One region of the Arthrobacter pascens genome, then DNA from elsewhere that is predicted to be linked to it. Evidence: riboswitches for the same ligand, from Rfam matches in the RefSeq annotation. Region 1 holds a riboswitch; each other region holds the start of a gene.

Region 1 (7,093 bases):
CGACACTCTGGGTGCAATTTCCGCACATTACGGAGTGAGTCTTAACTCGGTTTTCTCCGCCAATGGCATGTCCATGGCGACGATCATCTACCCGGGCAACCAGATAAAAATCCCGGGGACCGGAACGGCTGCACCGGCACCGGCTCCGACTAGGGCAGCTGCCCCCGCGCCGGCCCCCGCCCCGGCACCGACAGTACGCGTAGCCGCAGCCTCGGCACCCGCAGCGGCATCCAGCTCTGTCGGCGCGGCAATTCTGGGTTCGGCGTACTCCCAGCTGGGTGTGACCCAGGACTGCACCGCCATGGTGGAGAAGGCCCTGCGCTCCGTTGGCAAGAGTGTGGGCGACTTGGCCCCCGGTCAGTTCTTCCAGTACGGCAGCGTTGTGGGCACGCCTGCTCCCGGTGACTTGGTCATCACTGCCGGACACGTAGGCGTCTACGCCGGCAACGGCCAGGTTGTCAGCGGCGGCGTGGACGGTTACAAGACCCAGGTCCATTCCATCAGCTGGCTCTCAGGCTATTCCTTCGTTCGGGTAGCTTAGCGCGGCCCTGCAAGCAAACGGCGGCGGACGGCGACAACCGTCCGCCGCCCTTTTGTCTCCAAACCGGCCAGCGTCAGGTTCCGTCCAGCCAAATCAGGAATACTGGTGCAAGGCGCGGGCTCAGGGCCTGCAATCCCAATCATGTCCACAGACAAGGGCCGGTTTGCCTTTCACTTGATATTTGAACCGGCTACTTGCGAGGCTCCGGAGGTTATGTGACAGTGCGAGTTGAGGGAACGGTCGCGAGGCCCGCCCAGCAAACTGCCCATCAAACTGCAGTTCGGCCCAGGCTGGACTCCTTGGACGTCCTTCGCGGTGCGGCCGTCGGTGCCGTTCTTTTGGGGCATTCCTGGCCCGCGATATTCCAGGGCGCAGGAATCGTCGGTGTCATCGTCTTTTTTGTGCTCAGCGGTTACCTGATCACGGGTGTACTCCTCAGGGATGTCGAACGGCACCGCAAGATCCGTTACGGCCGTTTCTATGCCCACCGGGCTTTCCGGCTGCTGCCGGCTCTCATTGCCCTCCTGGGCGTCTACGCCGTCGTTGAACTGACAGCCGACGTCCTCGGAGATCGGTCCAAGGGCGTCATCGGTTACACACTCATCGCAGGTTTCGGTTATCTCAAGGACTTACCGCTGCCGTTCGACGTCAGCCTGGCCATCGGGCCGCTCTGGACCCTTGCGGTGGAAGAGCAGTTCTATCTGATCTGGCCGGCCCTCCTGCTGTTGGCCCTGCGCCGAAACCGACAGGGAGCCCTCCTTGGCTGGTCTGCCGCCGTCGTCCTTTCCCTAATGACTGCAAGTGTGCTGGCCATGCTGATCCTTGCTCCGCAACTCCACTCCCTGGTCTACGCGCTGCCGACGACGTGGGGCCTGGGTCTGATCGTCGGTTCAGGGCTGCGGCTCTACAGGGTCCATCTGTTCAGCTGGTTCTCCGGCCGCAGGCTGAGGCGCGCAACCCTGATCAGCTCGGTTCTTGTCCTGGCCACCTTGATTTTCTTCCCCAAGGCCAACGAATCGGCCGCTTTCTTTTTCGCCGGAGGACCCCTGGCCATGGCTGCCGCGGGCGTCCTGGTGGTGCTGGCCGCTTCCCGCGCCCCGGTAATGCCGAAGTGGACGCGGGCGTTACAGGCGCTTGGCACAGTTTCCTACGGGGCGTACCTCTGGAACTACATCGTCATTCTTTGGCTCAATGGTGGATCGACAGCGGACCTGCCGCCCCTGGTGGCAGTGTCGGCAATCCTACTGACCCTGCTCCTGGCCGTCATCAGCTGGAACACTGTCGAGCGGCTGGGACGCAGCGCGCGCGATCGCTTCGACAAGTACTACGACGAAAACTGGAACGCCCCCGCACGGGTTGAGCCCAGCGGGGCACTGCGACACGCCCCTTGATTTACCCGTTACCTAAACGTGACTTAACAGAGTGCTTGAGGTACGGTTTTGGGGTGGCCCATCTAGATCGGGCCGCGTCCGGGCTGACGCCGAGCTCTGCCACATCCCGGACTTCCCAACATTAAGGCAGAGACGGGGGACCCATAGTCTTCGGGCCGCTGCCCAGCGGCCCTTGGGGTGAAGCCGTCACGTTCAACGTGCCGGCCGGTTGACCTCTTCCGAACCCGACAGCTAACTCCGCAGGCGTTGAGAGGCAACTATCATGTCCCGTTCCCTGGATACGTCGCGCCCTTTCCGGGCAGGACGACATCGTGCAGAAGCTGCGCAAACTCCCACCACAACCAGCCCGGATGCCGACGCAACTAACGTACAACCGGCGCCTTCAGAACCGACTTCCCCCGCTCTGCGACGGCGCAGGGACAGGCGTCCGGCCTTCGAAGCACCCCGTCCTCCGGAAACAGCACCGATCGCAAAAACAGCGGCTCCGGTAACTGAAGCACTACCGGTAGCAGCGCCAACAGACTCCGCAGCACCCAAGGCAGCCCGCAGGCGCGGGACCGTGACAGCACTGAGTCCTCAAATATCCGACGCCTTCAGGTCCGATCCCGCCGCCGTTCTGAGAAATGCTGCTTCAGTTCGTGTCATGGGTCATCGGATGGCCGTGGTCACCGGCGCCCTTGCCGTACTCCTTGCCGTCGGTTCCGCCAGCCAGGCGACCGAGCTGCCCTTTTTCGGCAAGGAATCTTCCGCTCAGGATGCCCCGGGTGCCACCCAAGCCGCGCAGGGACCGCCGCCCGCCTACGTTGCCGGCCGGCCGACGCCCCTGCCCACTGCATCCAGTCCTTCCCCTGGCACCTCAGGCTCCGCCCCTGCACCGCCCGCAGCGGGTACCAGTGATGTGCCGGCAGTCGCAAGTCCCGTTGCCACAGATTTGCCGTCCATCGCTGATCTCCCCATGCCCGTCGATGCTCCCACCCTGGCGGCAATAGAAGCTGCCACCTCTGCTGCCGGCCCGGCTGCTTCGACGCCCTCTGGCCCTCAGTCACCGGCCAACTCAACGGCGACCCCCAACGCGCCCACGGCGCCGGCACCGGTTCCAGCGCGCACTCCGGCCGCCCAGGCGATCGCACCGGCGACGTCACCGGCTTCTCCGACCGCCACACCGGCACCCACAACAGCACCGGCACCACTGGCCGCATCGCCGGCTCCGTCGCCGACCACGGCCACGCCTTCAGCAGCCGGGGATGACACCACAGACGAACCTGTCGATGTACGCAATTACGCCAGCGCCCGCCTCGCTTCATACGGATGGGGTCCGGAGCAGATGAACGCCCTGAACGCCCTCTGGGATACAGCAACGAAGTGGCGGCCCAGCCAGGTGGAGAGAGGATTGAGCTACATCAAGAAAAGCTACGGCTCCCCCGCAAAGGCCCTGGAATTCCGTGCTGCACACAAATGGTACTGAGTAACCCGGGCACCTTCACGCGGCGCATCGGCGGCGAACGCGTCCAGGCCCGACTGCTCCCCTAACCGTCCTCGGGGTTCAGGCCCTTGGCATATGCGGCCTGCCCAACGTGCTGGAGGCAGTCCGCAATGATGCTGACCAGGCGTACGCCCAGGGTCACGGGAGGGTCCCAGCGGGTATCGACGATGCGGTCGAAATCCTCATCGTCGAGAGTACCTACGAACTCCCGGGTCTGCCGGTGAACGGCGTCGTAGTATTCGAGCAAGAGCTCAGGAGGGGCCTGTACCGCGTCGACATTCTCTGTGGAATGGCCGTAGCCTGTGTCACGCTCGGGCAGCGGCAGGCCGAAGCGGCCGACAAACTCCTGCGACGTCCAGACCTGGTCCAGGCCGGCGGCGGCGGCGATCTGCGCGTCCTCGATCCGGCCGAGGTGCCAGATGAGCCAGGCTATGGAGTTCCCGTTGCCGGCCGGACGACGAACCAGGGACCCGTCGTCGACCCCCTCAAGCGCAGCGGCGACCGTTTCACGGATGCGGCCGAAAGCGTCAAGCAGCAGTTCGTTGGATTTCATCAAGGTCCTCCCCCTGTGCGCCACGCACGGTCGATCTACTGTGACCTCATGCTTGCATGGAAGCCGCACCAGCGGATAGGCCTGCCGCCGGGCTCCTCCTGCACCGTTCGTCAGGGCTACCATGTCAGGCACGGCCATCAAGGAGGCTGCGCCGACGCAAAGCGAGGAAAACCAGTGACCGAAGGGATGAGGTTTAGCGGACCGCATTGGCGGCGTGTCATCGCGGCCCTGGCCAACAGGGACGCCCGGACCGCCTATGCGCAGATAGTGCTCGGTGCCACTACCCCCGATGTGCTTGCGGAGCTGAATGACCAACGGCGAAACCGGGCCATTGGCGCCCTGTTGGAGTCTGGCCTGGTCGAGCGGAACGCCGCACATGAACTGGAGGCGTCCGAGTCGATCTTCCGCGATCTTCTCGCTCAGCAACCCCGGCGGCAGGCGAAGACCGGACCTGCCCGGTACATGCACCTGGGCAGGATCGAGAGATACCCGGTAAACATGGCGGAACGGCGGGAACTCCTGGCCTGGATCATCAGCGAGGCCATCGAGCCGGGCGAAATCCTCACGGAACGACAGGTCAATGAACGGCTTCTGAGCTATACCGACGACGTGGTGCTGCTGCGCCGCTATCTGGTCGACTTCGGCCTGCTGAAGCGGACCACCTCGGGCTCCGCCTACTCCCGGCACGAAGAGACATAGGCTTGATGCCTGCCGGAAGCACAGGAGGAACACAGTGGCAGCAGTGATTCTGGGATGGAACGCGGACCGGTGGAACCGCTGGAACTATCGTTCCGTCGTCGAGCAGGTTCTTGAATCCGGCCGGTTCCTGGACCGGTGGGATGTTGGCCGGAGCCGGAACATCAAGCCGGGAACAGAGGTGTGGCTCCTGCTGCAGGGCAGCAGTGACGCCGGCAGCGGCCTGATCGGTCACGGCGCTGTAGTCTCCGAACACTGCGAGTCCGGACTTACAACTGATCCGGATGCTACCGGACGCTACGCCGGCATTGCTTTCGACGCGCTGATGCCCCTTGGGGAACAGATACGGTCGGGCTCGTTGGTGGAGTCAGTCCCCGATATACGGTGGGACGCCGCCTTCCGCCGTTCAGTCGTGTCCGTCCCGCGGTCAGCGGAGCCGGACCTTCGCCGGTTGTGGCGGGACTTGGGGCCGGCAGTCATCGATCCCACCGAACTGATTCCCGGAAGCTACCCGCTGGACGCGGTCAGCAGCATCGAGGTGAACCGCTATGAGCGAAACCCCGACGCACGCCAGGTGTGCCTGGCGTTCCACGGAACGGCCTGCGCTGCCTGCGGATTCTCCTTCGAAGCCACCTATGGCGAAATCGGAGATGGATTCATCCACGTCCACCACACAGTGCCGGCGTCACTCCTTGGGAGCGGGTACCAACTGGACCCGGTCGCGGACCTCGTACCGCTGTGCGCCAACTGCCACGCCATGGTGCACCGGGGCGCACGTTCACCACGGACTGTCACCGAGCTTCGTAACATCATCTCCGGCGCCGGCCACCTTCCAGGGGAAATGGTCAGTGAGCAAGCGTTGGAGGCTCAAGAGAACGCCCGGCGCATCCTCAAGGCACCAGGAGTGAGCGTGCGGAGAGACTGATTACTGCCCTGCAGCCGTCGTCCCGAACATCAGGGTCCGCCGCCGGACGTCGTAAAACACCGTGGCCGAGCGTTTCAGAAGGCCTTGGAGAACTTCTGCGTCCTCCGCGTCGAGGGTAAGGACCTCCTCCCACGCCCCCTGGTCAAGCACCAGCTGAAGGGTCCACGTTCCCGGCTTTCCCGCCTGCGCGGCCACCCAGCTGAACTGGTAGTGGTTGACCTGGCGGACCTGGATGCTGTCGTCGGTTATCGGTTGTTTTGGTGTGGGGCTCATGGTGCCCTCCTGGATCGGCGCTGCGTAGGCCCTCTGCATAAGCCAAGAACCAATTTAGACCCGGCGCCCCTTGTGATCCAGAGTTGATCGCAAGTTGGGAAGGTGCGCCCACCGTGATGAAGCCGCCCACGAAATTCAGGCCGGACTACCGGCGTTGGGAAAGTACGAGTGCCCATCCGCCTGCCACTCCAATGGCAAGTAGTACGGTTACGAAGCCGATCGCCGGTGCGCTCGGCCATGTCAGGGCGTTGCCATACCGGAGCAGGGCAAGCGCCTGCAGAATAACGAAGGCAACGGAGGTTAGGGCCACGGGGCGGACGGTGCGAAGGTCGCGGCTCAACTGGCCCTGCGCGGCCGCCAACCCAAGACCGACCAGCCACGCTCCGATCGCCCTCGCGGTGAGCTCGGACAGTTGCCACGGCCACCACGTCGCGGCAGGAACGGGCACTGCCAGGAGCGCTACGCCATATAACAGCAGTACCGCGGCGATTCCGATCAGGAGCAGCCGGAGCGCAACAGGCAGCACTGGCCGTCCCGCCGTTACGGACTTTGGGGCAGGACGCAGGGACCGGATCTGAATCCGGCTTATGATGAGCATCGCCACCGGCACAATGGCGTAGATTGCCAGCCACGCCCACGTGGCTACTTGGGCAAGGGTGGCAGCGTCTGGCGACAGGTGGAAACGATCGAGATGAAACAGGGTGACTCCGAAGGTCAATGTCGTGAAGACGAACACGGGCCAGACAGCCAGCCTCGCTGAATTCCAACTCGATGAGCGGGCGCCCGTCACCTCCAGCCCGGCGGCCGACCAGTAGGCCGCCCCGAGAAAGACGGCGGTCATGGGGGGATTGACTGTCCACGCGAACCATTCCGCAGTCCGGAGCGGAAACACGAACAGCACGAGCCCTGCAAGAAACACGAGGAATGCTGCGACGTAGAGCAGCCGCCGCATTGGCGGAATCAACGTTGTCACTTCAGTTGGAGCGGCCATCACCGGGCAGGTCCTCGGGTGCGGCTGCCTCACCAGGGGCAGGGTTCTCGGCCAGGTAGCTATGAAGCATCGAGACAACTGTGGCGCCGTCGCCGACTGCGGTAGCCACTCTTTTGATCGAACCGGCCCGCACGTCGCCGATCGCGAAAATGCCGGGCATGCTGGTTCCAGCCCTAATGGCGACCTGTCCGACCTGATGGACCCGGCGTCACTGACATCCCGGCTGGCGCCCGTGCGCAG
Region 2 (7,093 bases), 1.7 Mb from region 1:
ATTGACCTGGACCTCGAAATGCAGGTGGCAGCCGGTGGAGGCGCCGGTGGTGCCGCTGAGTGCCACAACCTCGCCGCGGCTGACCGTCTGGCCAACCTTCACATTGAAGGACGAGAGGTGGTTATACGTAGTTTCGAGGCCGTTTCCGTGATCCACAACGATGCGGTTGCCGCCGCCGAACTGGTGCCAGCCGGCAAAAGTCACCGTGCCGCTGGCCGCCGCCAGGACTGATGTGCCGCACTGGGCCACAAAGTCCTGGCCCCGGTGAAAGTCACCGCTGCCGCCGGTAATCGGGCTGACCCGGTAGCCGAAGGGGGAGGCCGTGACCAGGTGGGCGAGCGGAGCGCCCAAGGTGCCTGCGGAGGCGGCGCGGGTGATGGAACCCACCGACTGGGCACTCAGCAACTGCTTGAGTTTTCCGTCGGGATCACCGAGCGTCACCACTGAGGAACGGCTGAAATCGATCTTTGCTGCTGCCTCGGCGGAGATTTCCGGCTGGGCAACAGAGGCTGCCAGCGCGGTCTGGCCGGGCAGGGGGGTCGCCATGACGCTTCCGGTGGCCGGAACGGTAACGGTGAGGACCAGGCCAGCGGCCGCGAGGGCCACCCCGGCTTTCTGGCCAATGCCGCTGGCAGCGGCAAAATCTGTGATTTGCCTGAAAGGACCCCGGCGTCTTCGCGCATCCCGTTGCGGATCGCGGGGCCTGTCCGCGGCAACGACTTCGGCGACCGGTGGCGCCGAAGGGGGGCCCACCGCACGACGGCGGCCCCTGGAATTTTGCATGGTCAAGTAGGGTTCCTCTCTGGATAGCCTGCGAAGTTAGCTGTCGGATTCGGGTCAGAGAGTACAAAGACCCGGTCCGCCGTAAGCAAGCTTCGGCGCAGAAATATCCCGTGAGGATCTTCCCTGGAAGAGGCTTGCTGCTGACGGACTTCACCCCAAGGCGGCCCGAAGACTGCCGGTTGTGGTTCCCCCGCCTCTGCCAGTTGATGATTCGTACACCTGATCTGCTGGCAGAGTTCGGCTCCAGATCAAGTAACGCTTTAGTATCGACGCTTGGTGGTCAACTATAGGCGATTTAGGCGCACAGTAACAATTCCGTTATCTTTGACACAATCCCCAACAGCTCCGTTATTTTGTCCGCCGAATGGGCTTTTTCAGCCGACGGAAACGAAGACGTGAGCGGCCACTTCCGGAGGGAGTTCCAACGCCCCTTCAATCCCCGGCACGCGGACCGAGATGTACTCCCCGACACGCTCCAGCGACACCGAGGCGCCCGGACGTATCCCGCCTTCATCAAGCTGGACCAGCAACTCCGGTTCCACCTGGATTGGCTCAGCGAGCCGACTGACGGTCACGGTGGAACCGGGCCCGTAGCCCTTCATGGCTTCAAGGAGATTAATCACACCATCGGCAATTGGCGTGGACGTTCTGCCCCCCAGGGCCGCAAGGCCTGGTATGGGGTTGCCGTACGGGGACTCGGTGGGGTGGTCCAGCATTTCGAAGATTCGCCGCTCGACCCGTTCACTCATGACATGTTCCCAACGACAGGCCTCATCGTGGACATAAGCCCATTCCAGCCCGATGACGTCGGCCAGGAGCCGCTCCGCCAGCCTGTGCTTCCGCATGACCTCGATGGCACGCTTCCGGCCGATGTCGGTGAACTCCAGATGGCGGTCGCCCGATACTACGACCAGGCCGTCGCGTTCCATCCGTCCGATGGTCTGTGACACCGTAGGCCCGGAGTGGCGGAGCCGTTCGGCAATGCGGGCCCGAAGAGCCACAATGTTCTCTTCCTCAAGCTCCAAAATGGTCCGAAGATACATCTCCGTAGTATCGATCAGATCCGTCATCCTGCTCAGCTCCTCGAGCGCAAGTACCCAGCGTTTATCCCCACCGTACTTCGTAGCCACAGCGACGTAGTCCGGTAAAAGCTTAGCCTATTTTGAGTTTGTCCGAATAATTCGAAGACGCCTTGCTGACCGTCTCAATGACTGGACTATGACGGTCACGGTTCCCGCGGTGTCGGCGATTCAGGCAGAATACAAGAGGTCCCTGACGCAGTCGACGCTGACTGCCCGCCACCCCACCGTCCCGGACATGAACCACGTCCACGCCGAAATTGGAGTCCCTGTGAGCGAACCCAGCATCACTATTCCCGCCAACCTCCTGCCGCAGGACGGACGGTTCGGCGCCGGGCCGTCCAAGGTCAGGCCGGAACAGATCGAGGCTCTCTCAGCCGCTTCCAAGCACATCCTGGGCACGTCTCACCGGCAGGCCCCGGTCAAGAACCTCGTAGGTTCGGTCCGCGAGGGACTCAGCGAGTTCTTCCGTGCCCCCGAAGGATATGAGGTGGTACTGGGTGTGGGCGGCTCCACCGCGTTCTGGGATATCGCCAGCTTTGGCCTTGTCGAGAAGAAAGCCCAGCACCTGTCCTTCGGCGAGTTTGGCTCCAAGTTTGCGTCGGCCACCAACAAGGCGCCGTTCCTGGATAGTTCTTCCATCATCAAGTCCGAGCCCGGGACCCGTCCGCTCGCCCGGGCCGAGGCAGGCGTCGACGTCTACGCCTGGCCGCAGAACGAGACCTCTACAGGCGTGTCCGCGCCCGTGAAGCGCGTGTCCGGCGCGGATGACGGCGCCCTCGTCCTGGTGGACGCAACGTCCGCCGCGGGCGGCCTGGACGTTGACGTTGCGGAGGCTGATGTCTACTACTTCGCACCGCAGAAAAACTTCGCTTCCGACGGCGGCCTCTGGTTGGGCCTCTTCTCCCCCGGCGCGATCGACCGGGCAGCCCGCATCAAGGCGAGCGACCGCTGGATCCCTGACTTCCTGGACCTGCAGACGGCGATCGACAACTCCCGACTCAACCAGACATACAACACGCCGTCGCTGTCCACCCTGGTGACTCTCGACGCGCAGGTGCAGTGGCTGAATGCCAACGGCGGCCTGGACTTCGCGAGCAAGCGGACCGCCGACTCCGCCAGCCGCATCTACTCGTGGGCTGAGGCCTCAGAGTTTGCCACGCCCTTTGTGGCCAACCCGGAGGAACGTTCCAACGTCATCGCCACCATCGACTTCGACGACTCCATTGACGCGGCGGCCATTGCCAAGGTGCTCCGCGCCAACGGCATCGTGGACACCGAGCCCTACCGGAAGCTGGGCCGGAACCAGCTGCGGATCGCCACCTTTGTTGCGATTGAGCCTGCAGACGTTTCCGCGCTGCTGGCCAGCATCGACTTTGTAGTGGGCGAACTGCGTAAGTAACTCCTCCTGCGTCGCCTTCAAGAGGTGCCAGCATTCAGGAGGTGGCCAGCGTCCAGGAGGCTTCCGCGTCCAGGAGGCTTCCGCGTCCAGGAGGCTTCCGCGTCCAGGAGGCTTCCGCGTCCAGGAGGCTTCAGCGTCCGACGGCGCCGTCCGGGTTCTGTTTCCGGCCGGCGCCGTTAGCTGTGTCCCCCGGGTTCGAGATCGTCCGCTGGGTTGGAGAACGCAGCGCAGAACAAGAGGAGGCTCGCCCCGCCTCTGGACCAGCTCCCGGGCCGCGCGGCACGGTGATTCCGCTTGCGCCCTGTCAGGGCAGCGTTAATTCGTCGTCCTCGTCGGCGGGCGACTCTTCCTCGTCGAAAGCATCCTTGGAGTCCTGCATTCCTGCAGGTGCCCCGACGGCGTCGTCCAGGGTTCCGCCGTCGTCCGCCAAGGACCCCTTCCCTGCGGACTCCCGGTCGCGGGCGTCCTGGTCGTGGACATCCTGGTCCTGCACATCCTGGTCCTGGGCATCCTCCGGACGGACGCGCTCTGCCCAGGGAACCCATTCGGGGGCCAGGATAGAGTCCTCCGACGGCAGCAGGCCCAGCTCACTCACGGTAACCACCTTGGAACGGGAATTGCGGGTCAGCACCGCATACCAGTGCCAACCAAGGTAACCGGGCAGCTTGGATTCGAACAGGTGGGTGACCAGACGGTCCCCTTCGCTCTTCGCAGCCACGTGCGGGCCGATGTCCGAGGCCGAGGTGATGCCCTCGATTGCCTTGCGGGCCACGTCCACGGCAGCGGCGAGGAAAGCGTCGGGTTTGCCCGTCCGCCACACCGGCACGCCTGCGCGCCGTTTCGTCCCAGGGTTGGGCGCCGGCTGTTCAGCTTCCGGATTCATCAGCAGGCCTAAACGTCCAGCTCGTCGGCAACCTTACGCAAGGCAGCGGCGATGGCCTTGCCCTTGTTGCCTTCCGGGTACTTGCCGGCAGACAGGGTGCCTGAGAGGTTGTCCAGCACACTGACGAGGTCCTGGACCAGGGGTGCAAGGTCCTTGGCGCTCGGCCTCTTGGCCTTGGCAATGGACGGAGTCTTGTCCAGGACGCGCAGGCCCAGTGCTTGGGCGCCCTTGCGGCCATCGGCAACGCCGAACTCTACGCGCGTACCGGCTTTCAGCTCGGTGATGCCCTCTGGCAGCGACGACTTGGGCAGGAACACTTCCTGCCCGTCCTCGCCCGCGAGGAATCCGAAACCTTTTTCCTTGTCATACCACTTGACCTTGCCGGTAGGCACGTAATCAACCTTCTTCGTTCTGACGTCGTGAGACACGGCCGGCCGTCACCGCATCCGCACTGATATGCAGGTTCAGGGTATGACAGCCCGGACCGTGTTGGCCTGTATCAATCAAGGTTATCCTGCCCGGTGCCTGAATCCTGCTTTCAAGGACCCCTGCGGACCGACTTCACCCCGGTTGCCACTTCTGCTGCCACTCCGGTTGTCACTTCGCCTGTCACTTCGTGGGTGGCGGGAGGGCTGTTAGCGTTACGCCATGACTCCCACGCGTTACCGGCGGCCTCTGATGATCTGTGCAGCGTTTGTTGCGCTGCTTTCCCTGCTGGCGGTAGGAGCAGTTATGGCTTTGGCTTTCGCCGGCTCCGTCGCTCCCGTCTGGGTTACGTCGACGGCACTGTACGGCCTTCCCATAGCCTTCCTGTTGATGGTCTTCCTGGTCCTGGACAGTGTGGCCGGAAGGCGCCGGGCAGGAAAGTCCGGCGGGCGGTAACGTTGAACTGATGTCCCTCATTCGCGCGCTGAGCAAGGATCTGGAGGCACGCAGCGATGAATCGCTGCGTGCCCTGTTCGCCGCACGGCCGGACCTCATCTCCCCCGCAGTTCCGGACTTCGCCGCGCTTGCCGCCCGTGCCAGCGCCCGCGTGAGCGTCCAGCGCGCCCTGGAACGGCTCAACAAGCCCCAGATGCAGGTCCTGGAAACCCTGCACCTGTGCACCAATACGGACACCGAACACAGTGCCTCCGCCGCAGGGCTCCGAAAGTTCATTGCCGGCTCCACGCTTGTGGCCGTGGAGCGCATTCTGGCCTCTCTCCAGGAGCTGGCCCTGGTCCACCGGGCCGAGCCCCCGCATGGAACAGCGGCGTCGGCCCAGCGCCAGCGTTTCTACCTTCCGGTCGGATGCCTGAAGGACGTGGTGGGGATCTACCCGGCCGGGCTGGGCCGCAGTTACACCGAGCTGGTGCGGCTCCAGCCGGCCTTCGCGCAACGGGTGGTCCAGCTCGTTGCCGACCTGCGCCGGAGCGGTGTGGCCATCCAGGGAGCAACCACCCCCATGGAAGCCGCGCTTGCCCTGCAGCATTGGACGTCATCCCCGGAGGCCCTGCACCAGGTACTGGCCGGCGCTCCGGAACGCACGACGGCGCTGCTCGCCCGGTTCGGCAACTGGGCCATGGGCGCCGTCCCCCAGGCCCAAAGGAAGGCTTCGGTGGTGAATGAGGGCGCCGAGGTCGGGCCCGTTGACTGGCTGCTGGCCCGGGGCCTGCTGGTACCGCTGGACGCGGCGCACGTGGAACTGCCGCACAGCGTGGGCCTGTCTCTGAGAGGCGGAGCCATCATCAACGATTTCACACTCTCGCCGCCGGTTCCGGAACTTGGCCACACAACCGCAGTCCTGAGGCGGAATGCGGCCCTGGGCGCCATCGCGGAAACGCTCCGGCTGGTGGGTGAACTCCTCTATGCCGTGAAGGAGCAGCCGCTCGTTACCCTGCGCAGTGGCGGCGTAGGGGTCAGGGAGATGAAGCGCCTTGCCGAAGCCTTGCGCGTCGATATGCAACGGGCCGGGCTGCTGCTGGAGCTGTGCGGGCTTGCCGGGCTGCTCCGCCTCGATGTTGACTCGTCCGCCTGGGTTCAGCCCCCGCAACTCGAATGGCTGGTCCTGCCGCGGCAGGAACAGTGGCTGTGGCTGGTCAATGCGTGGCTGGCGAGTGAGAGGGTCCCTTCCCTCGTAGGTCAGCCGGCCCTGGGATCGGGAGGCATGTCCCCCGCACATCGCTCGGCGGCCGGGAGCACCATCAATGCGTTGTCGGCGGAGGCGCAGCGGCCTGACGCCCCGGTGGTCAGGAAGCGGATCCTGGAAATCCTGAACGAACTCACGCGGGAGGCGGCAGCGCCGGACGGGAAGGCCCCGGTATTGGATGCCGCTGCGGTCCTGCAGCGGGCCGAATGGGCGCAGCCACGGATGGCCCGCCGTTTCAGCTCCCTGATCCGGGGAGTGCTGGCCGAGGCGGAGATGCTTGGCCTGATCGGATCAGGTGCTCTCAGCCAGCTGGGAATCGCCGTAGCAGAGGACAACCCGGACGAGGCGCTCGGCGTCCTGGGTGAGCATCTCCCCGCCGAGCTGAACCACGTGCTGCTGCAGGCAGACCTCACCGCCGTGGCCCCCGGATACCTGTCCCCTGAGCTGAGCGAGAAACTCTTGCTGATGGCAGACCCGGAGGGCCAGGGACCCGCCACGATCTACCGGTTCTCCCCGTACTCGGTCAGGCGTGCCCTGGACGCCGGATTTGACGCACCTGGCATGCTGGGCTTCCTTCGTGAACATTCCGCCACAGCCGTACCGCAACCCCTGGAATACCTCGTGCAGGACACGGCCTCCCGGCACGGCCGGCTGCGGGTAGGCGCGGCCGCCAGCTTCATCCAAAGCGACGACGAAACCACGGTGCTGGAACTGGCGTCCGAATCCAAGGCAGCGGGCCTTGGATTGGCAAGGATTGCGCCGACCGTCCTGATCTCGTCCGCGCCGCCGCGGGAAACAGCTCAGGTCCTCCGGAGCCT
Region 3 (7,093 bases), 1.9 Mb from region 1:
GAGTCCGGAGCTGGATGCTGCAGCAACGGGATTTACGAATATCGGCGGCGGTATCGGTATGCCCATCCTCGCAAGCATCCTTACCGCTTGGCTGACCTTCCTCGGAAGGACCTGGCGGCCCATCGTCCTGGTAGGGGGCGCCGCAGCCTTTTCGATCTCGGCAACCACTTTTAGCAAGAGGCTCGTTGGCCGCACCAGGCCGGACTATGCAGACGCCGTGCCGCCGTTCGAAACCTCACCCTCCTTTCCCAGCGGCCATACACTGAACACCACGGTGGTGATCGGGCTGGTGGTCTACCTGGCGTGCCTCCAGTTTCACCGGACCCTGGTCCGGGTGTCCGTGATCACCGCCGGAGCGCTCTTTATTGTCGCCATGGGGCTCAGCAGGGTTTTCCTCGGACACCATTGGCTCACGGACGTTATTGCCGCCTGGCTGCTGGGCCTGGCGTGGATGTGCATCGTGATTCTGGCACACCGGCTCTTTCACATTGTCAGGCGACGCGAACACCGAGGGCCCGCTCCGAGCTTCGACCGGCCGATTGTGCGTGATGTGGTACAGAATGACGGTATTACCGGGCCCGAGAAGGGGGGCGCCGGGTGATAGTTTTGAGCCCATGCGCACTCTCGTTGTGGACCACCCGCTGGTCGCCCATAAACTCACTGTCCTGCGGGACAAGAACACCCCGTCGCCGGTCTTCCGGCAGCTGACGGAAGAGCTCGTAACGCTCCTCGCCTACGAGGCCACACGCGACGTCCGCACCCAGCCCGTAACCATCGAGACGCCGGTCAGCAGCACCGTGGGCACGGCGTTCACCAAGCCGACGCCGCTGGTGGTCCCCATCCTTCGAGCAGGGCTTGGCATGCTCGAAGGCATGACCAAGTTGGTCCCCACCGCCGAGGTGGGGTTCCTGGGCATGGCCCGGGATGAGGAAACCCTGGACATCATCACCTATGCCGAGCGCCTGCCTGAGAACCTCACGGACCGCCAGATCTTTGTCCTGGACCCCATGCTCGCTACCGGCGGCACCTTGCGCGAAGCTATCAAGTTCCTCTTCAAACGGGGCGCCTCGGATGTGACCTGCATCTGCCTCTTGGCCGCGCCGGAAGGCCTGGCCAAGCTGGAGGAGGAACTTTCCGGCGCGAATGTCACTATCGTGCTGGCTTCCATTGACGAGAAACTCAACGAGAAGTCCTACATCGTCCCGGGACTGGGCGACGCCGGAGACCGCCTCTACGGCATAGCCGGCTGACCACTGTCCCGTTCGCACAAAACCTGCCCGGATTTCAAGTCTTCCGGATCCGTCACCACGCCGTTAGCCTGTGCGGATGGACTGGAAACTTGAACTTGTTTTTGTCCCCGTATCCGACGTGGACCGTGCCAAGGACTTTTACGTCAACAAGGTGGGGTTCATCGCCGACTACGACGAGCGGCCCACCGACTCCATCCGCTTTGTCCAGCTCACCCCGCCGGGCTCCGCCTGCTCCATCTGCATCGGCGAAGGCATTAACGACGCGCCTCCCGGCACCGCACCAAGCCTGCAGATGGTGGTCAGCGACATCCAGGCAGCCCACGATCACCTCAAGGGCAACGGCGTGGACGTGAGCGAGGTTGACGTCCAGGCGTGGGGGCATTTCGTGTACTTCGCGGATCCTGATGGCAACAAGTGGGCGGTGCAGTACATACCGTGGCGCGAACAGGCTGCGCCGTCGGCGTAGTAGCCGGCTTCCCCGAGGCGGGACGTATAGACCAGGGCCCGCCCGTAAACAATCTGGCCCGGCTGTAAACATCCTTGGCCACAGGCCGCTGTAGGGCAGGATGGGACCATGAGCATCCCCGCGTCGGCCACCACCCGAACCCTCACCTGCCGCGCCGTCCTGTTTGACATGGACGGGACGCTGGTAGATTCCACGGCTGTGGTGGAACAGGTGTGGAGCGAGTTCGCCGGGCGCTATGGACTGGATTTTGCCGAGATCCTCCGCACCTCCCATGGTGTCCGGGCGGGTGATACGGTACGGCGTTTTGCTCCCGACGGAGCCGACGTCGCCGCGCTGACGGACGAACTCGGGGCCATGGAAAGGGTTCGGACGCATGGCATCGTGGCGCTTCCCGGCGCTGCGGAACTGCTGCGCATTCTTCCAGCGGATGCCGTTGCCCTGGTGACATCAGCCGACAGGATCCTGGCCGATATCCGCATGGAGGCTGCCGGCCTGGCCATGCCCGCCACCGCTGTTACCGCTGACCTCATCACCTATGGCAAGCCCCACCCCGAAGGATATCTCCGGGCGGCCACGCTGCTGGGCGTTGCGCCGGCGGAGGCGCTGGTGTTCGAAGACGCCCCGGCCGGGATCACCGCAGGCCTTGCCGCCGGAATCCGAACGGTGGCGGTGGGCCCGAACACGGGCCCCCTTCCCGACGGAGTGCTGCATATCGCCGATTACAGTTCGGTCTCAGCCACACTGGACACGGACGCTGCGGGACGCAGGGTTATTTCTTTCCTGCTTTGAGATCTGCCACTACTTTGGCGATCCGCCGGGCCCTGGTTTCTTCGGTTTTTGCATCGCCGACGGGCTCGACATACCGCCGCTGGGCACTGTAGTTCAGGGTTCCGTAGAAGGCCTGGGCCTCCGGTTCCGCGGCGATGGCAGCAGCGAGATCGTCAGGAACTTCGACGATGCGCGGCTGGGTGTCGAGTTCCAGGTCCACCTCCACCGTGTCCCCGGCAGCAACACCCACGAATTCCCTGTTGACAGCACTGACCCCGATCAGGCTCTGTCCGCCCATGACGGCGATGCTGCTCCGATAGCTTTTGCCGTTGATCGTCACAACCACCGCCGGCCGCTTGCCTGCATCCAGCGCCGAAATGATCTCCTCCGGAACTTCAATGCCGGCCTTGTTGCCGCTGCCAAGGATGGTGGTGGTGAATTTCATGGTCCAAGTATGCAGCCCGGCCCTGTCTATCGACAGAAGGACCGGGCTCAGCGGGACGTCAAGCCGGGCTTAGTACCAGTTGTGCGAGAGGTGGAAGTTCCAGGCACCGCACGGTGACTGGTAACTCTGCTTGATGTAGTTCAAGCCCCAGTTGATCTGGGTGCGGTAGTTGGTGAGGTAGTCCGCCCCGGCGCTTGCCATCTTCTCTGCTGGCAGCGACTGGACGATGCCGTAGGCGCCGCTGCTCGCATTGGTGGCGGTGGTGGTCCAGTCCGACTCCTTGGTCCACAGTGTCTTCAGGCACTGCATCTGGTCGGGGCCCCAACCATAGGATGCCAGTTGGCTGGCAGCGTAGGCCTGGGCGCCGGCCGGATCGTTGACCGCAACAACTGGCGCAGGAGCCGGGGCAGGGGCAGGGGCTGGCTCGGGGGCAGGGGCCGGCGCCTGCACTGGAGCGGGTGCCGGTTCTGCTGCCTGGGGCGCAACGCTTACTTCCGCCGGCGCCGGCGACGGGGAGGCCGGAGCCTGGATCTCGCTCTTTTCGAGGCTGAGGTTTGACTGTGCACCAGCCTGGGCGTCCGCCGAATGAGGGTTGGTGGCACCCGCCCTGGCGATCGAGTCCGTTGCCTGGCCTGCCGCGGCCACTCCCACGAGGAGGGCACATGAGGTGGCGATCACCGCGGCACGTTTGCCCAAAGAGGGAATCTTGACCAGCCGGGACAGCTTGGACAGTGCGGATCCGGATAGGGGGGATCCGGACGTGGAGGACCCGGATTCTGACAGTTGAAGTGCCGCCTCCGTGGGAGAGAGTTTATGGCGGCCGTGGGACGTTGACCCGCGCTGCGGGCGTGGTTCTACCTTGAATTCAGACATGAAGAATCGCCTCTCACACCTGCGGAGTTAGCTGTCGGGTTCGGATGAGGGCATCCGGCCACACGGAAATTCACGTGCTGGCTTAACCCCAAGGGCACTAATAGCCCGGGACGGTGGGTCCCCCGCCTCTGCCTGGTCAAGAAGGATCCGGTAAGCGGCAGAGTTTGGCGTCATCCGGATGTACGGCCCGAACGGGAACCGCACCCCCACGACGGTACAGGAGTCTGCCCCTTAAGTCACATTTCGGTAACGGAGATCACGACGGCGGCGTGTTGCCTTGCGTTATCAGGCCTTCATGGGGAGGTGCAGGGTGAACTGTGTTCGGCCGGGCTTAGACCTCACCTCGACGCGGCCGCCGTGGGCTTCGACGATGGACTGGACAATGGCCAGGCCAAGGCCGCTGGTCCCTTCCGAAGCGGCAGGACCGGATGCGGGTGCCTTGCCCGCGCGGGACGCGTCTGCGCGGGCGAACCTCGAGAAAACATGGTCCACGAACTCTGCGGGGATGCCGCCGCCGTCGTCCGTTACTGTCACCACTGCACTGCCGTCACGGGACTTCGCTACGCCGGTGACCACCGTGGTCCCGGGCACAGTGTGCTTGCGTGCGTTGGAGAGGAGGTTCACCATCACCTGGCGCAGCCGGGCCGGATCACCGCTGACCGCCACCGGCTCATCCGGAAGCTCGAGATGCCAGTGGTGGTCCGGGGCTATCACTTTCTCATCGCTAACGGTCTCGATGACCAACTGCGTGAGATCCACCTCGCTGAGCTTCAGCGGCTGACCTTCGTCAAGCCGGGCGAGCAGGAGCAGATCCTCCACCAGCGTGGTCATACGCTCGGACTGGCTCTGGACCCGGGCCAGGGACTTCCGGCCGTCCGCCGTGAAATTCTCGGTCATCCGCATCAGTTCCGTGTAGCCGCGGATGGCCGTCAGCGGCGTTCGCAGCTCATGCGACGCGTCGGCCACAAACTGGCGGACCTTGGTCTCGCTCTTCTGCCTGGCCTCCAGTGCATTGGCCACGTTGTCCAGCATGAGATTGAGCGCGTGGCCCACGCTGCCTACTTCGGTTCCGGGATTGGAGTTCGACGCCGGGACTCGCACCGCGAGTGCCACCTCGCCCGCATCCAACGGAAGCCGGGAGACGCGGGTGGCAACCTCGGAGAGCTGCTCCAGCGGTTTCATCGTGCGCCGGATCAGTACCGTCCCCGCCAGCCCGATCAGGACGAGCCCTCCCAGCGAGACAAACACGAACGTCCACACAAGGGAAGCCAGCGTGCTCTCCTTAGCGGCAAGCGGAAGGCCGGTGACCAGGACGTCGCCATTGCCGGTCTTGCCTGCTATCAGCCGGTAGTCGCCGTTTGAGAGGGTCCGGTCAACGGGCTGCGCGTTCGCCGCCAGGGCCAGCAGGGCCTGCTTGTCCTCGGCAGAGAGGGCAGAACGAGTGGTGTCGGAGGCCAGGAACCCGGCGCTGTTGACCTGCCCGTTCAGGATGCGGGCGTTCAAAGTCCCGACGCTCTGCCCGCGGGCGTCCAGAGGGTCTCTTCCGTTGTTGAACCCGCCCATGGACGGTCGGCCGGGATCGTTGGACAGGTGGGCGGCCTGGCTTAGCTGGTCGTCCAGCTGGCGGGTGAGGAAGGCGTCCATGGACGCGAAGCTGAACAGCCCCACCGCGCCGCAGATGCTCACGAGCAGGGCCATGGCCACCAGGACAAGGCGGGTGCGCAGGTGCCAGGTGGCTGGCTTGAGCCAGCTGCGGCCGCGTGTGCCGGCCGGCTCGGAGATCAGAGGCACGGCTATTCCGCCGGCTTGATAACGTACCCGGCACCCCGCACGGTGTGGATCATGGGAGGGTGCACGGCGTCCACCTTTTTGCGCAGGTAGGAGATGTAGAGCTCCACGATGTTTGCCTGCCCGCCGAAGTCATAGTCCCAGACGCGGTCCAGGATCTGCGCCTTGCTGATGACGCGCCTGGGATTCTCCATGAGGTACCGGAGCAGCTCGAACTGGGTGGCCGTCAGCTGGAGTTCATGGCCGGCCCGGGTCACCTCGCGGGTGTCAACGTTGAGGACCAGGTCTCCCACCACCAATTCGGCGGTATCCATTGCGGCTACGCCAGACCGCTGCACCAGCCGGTGCAGCCGGAGCAGGACCTCTTCCATGCTGAACGGCTTGGTCACGTAGTCATCGCCGCCGGCCGCCAGGCCCACGATTCGGTCCTGAACGGCGTCCTTGGCGGTCAGGAAGAGCGCAGGGACCTCCGGCGCAAAGGCACGGATCCTGCTGAGCAGCTCAACGCCGTCGAACCCCGGCAGCATCACATCCAATACCAGGACGTCCGGGCGGAAATCCTTGGCGAGTTTCACGGCCTCGGGGCCGTCGGCCGCTACGGCCACAGACCAGCCAGCCATGCGCAGGCCCATGCTCATGAGTTCTGAAAGGCTGGGCTCGTCGTCCACCACCAGGGCGCGGATGGGGGAGCCGTCCGGGTGGGCGAGTTGCGGAAGGTTATTGGTCATGGAGTGCGAAGTGGCCATGGGACAACTCTCCGATCTGAGGGTTAGCCCCCGCTTTGGGCTTCCTGTGCGCAAGCTGTGAATCCCAGCCTAGCCAGCTGGAAAGGTGCGGCGCCGCGTTCTCAAGCCCGTTCCAAGGGCAGCGCAGCAGGCCAGATGATCCTCAGCCCCGCCCGCGGGGCCTGCAGACTGAGGTCGAAGGGGAATTATTTTTGTCCAGATCGCGGCACGGCTGGACACAGCTCGAATATAGGCGGCGAATTCCGGCAATCGAACGCTCCATGAATTGAACCCGGAAATGGCGTCCTCTTGTCGAATAATATTCGCCTAAACCCTGTTTTCAACCGGTCGTTCTGGAAAACAACTGTTATATTATCTGGGTCCGCAGAATCGTGATCTAGAACACATTCAGAGATTTCGTCTCACGATGCGGACCGCCTCGTCCATTGTTACTTGCAAGTTCGCATTGTTACGTTGCACACTTCTTACTGTGAACAAGTACTCAACAGCACCTGCAGCCGCAGAATATTGGCCCAGCACACCCGCTGCTGCCGACATGCGCTGTTGTCGAATGCACGCCTGACCTTCATACCCCAGGAAGTTCTTAGGCATTCGCCCCCCAGCCCAGTGTCGGGCGCCCTCCCCAGGTCTCATTGCGGGGAACACCAGCATTCGAGCCGCGATGACGGCCATTCACATTGAGGTAAGCATTCATGTCAGTTGCATCCGGATACGTCCACATCTCTGTCCGTAACGCCAACAAGTCCGGCCAGCCGTC

The links. A riboswitch is a leader RNA that binds a small molecule or an ion and turns the genes downstream of it on or off. The one in region 1 is predicted to bind cyclic di-AMP.
Region 2: it holds a riboswitch for cyclic di-AMP, as region 1 does, so the genes downstream of both, QFZ40_RS16075 (M23 family metallopeptidase) here and QFZ40_RS08265 (hypothetical protein) in region 1, are expected to answer to the same signal.
Region 3: it holds a riboswitch for cyclic di-AMP, as region 1 does, so the genes downstream of both, QFZ40_RS16770 (hypothetical protein) here and QFZ40_RS08265 (hypothetical protein) in region 1, are expected to answer to the same signal.

Annotation. Positions count from the first base shown of each region.
Region 1 covers NZ_JAUSXF010000001.1:1,796,951-1,804,043, reverse strand. The annotation lists gene QFZ40_RS08275 (LysM peptidoglycan-binding domain-containing protein) at 1-541, shown strand, start outside; gene QFZ40_RS08270 (acyltransferase family protein) at 841-1,932, shown strand; cyclic di-AMP (ydaO/yuaA leader) riboswitch at 2,027-2,192, shown strand; gene QFZ40_RS08265 (hypothetical protein) at 2,588-3,397, shown strand; gene QFZ40_RS08260 (mycothiol transferase) at 3,459-3,968, opposite strand; gene QFZ40_RS08255 (DUF2087 domain-containing protein) at 4,143-4,667, shown strand; gene QFZ40_RS08250 (HNH endonuclease) at 4,702-5,589, shown strand; gene QFZ40_RS08245 (hypothetical protein) at 5,590-5,862, opposite strand; gene QFZ40_RS21745 (FAD-dependent oxidoreductase) at 6,008-7,093, opposite strand, start outside.
Region 2 covers NZ_JAUSXF010000001.1:3,514,418-3,521,510, forward strand. The annotation lists gene QFZ40_RS16075 (M23 family metallopeptidase) at 1-783, opposite strand, end outside; cyclic di-AMP (ydaO/yuaA leader) riboswitch at 794-1,036, opposite strand; gene QFZ40_RS16080 (metal-dependent transcriptional regulator) at 1,158-1,853, opposite strand; gene serC (phosphoserine transaminase) at 2,134-3,264, shown strand; gene QFZ40_RS16090 (DUF3027 domain-containing protein) at 3,569-4,147, opposite strand; gene QFZ40_RS16095 (cold-shock protein) at 4,156-4,539, opposite strand; gene QFZ40_RS16100 (hypothetical protein) at 4,796-5,029, shown strand; gene QFZ40_RS16105 (helicase-associated domain-containing protein) at 5,040-7,093, shown strand, end outside.
Region 3 covers NZ_JAUSXF010000001.1:3,670,145-3,677,237, reverse strand. The annotation lists gene QFZ40_RS16795 (phosphatase PAP2 family protein) at 1-601, shown strand, start outside; gene upp (uracil phosphoribosyltransferase) at 615-1,250, shown strand; gene QFZ40_RS16785 (VOC family protein) at 1,327-1,716, shown strand; gene QFZ40_RS16780 (HAD-IA family hydrolase) at 1,825-2,505, shown strand; gene QFZ40_RS16775 (YdeI/OmpD-associated family protein) at 2,486-2,929, opposite strand; gene QFZ40_RS16770 (hypothetical protein) at 2,999-3,802, opposite strand; cyclic di-AMP (ydaO/yuaA leader) riboswitch at 3,808-3,982, opposite strand; gene QFZ40_RS16765 (HAMP domain-containing sensor histidine kinase) at 4,088-5,593, opposite strand; gene QFZ40_RS16760 (response regulator transcription factor) at 5,596-6,336, opposite strand; gene QFZ40_RS16755 (winged helix-turn-helix domain-containing protein) at 7,029-7,093, shown strand, end outside.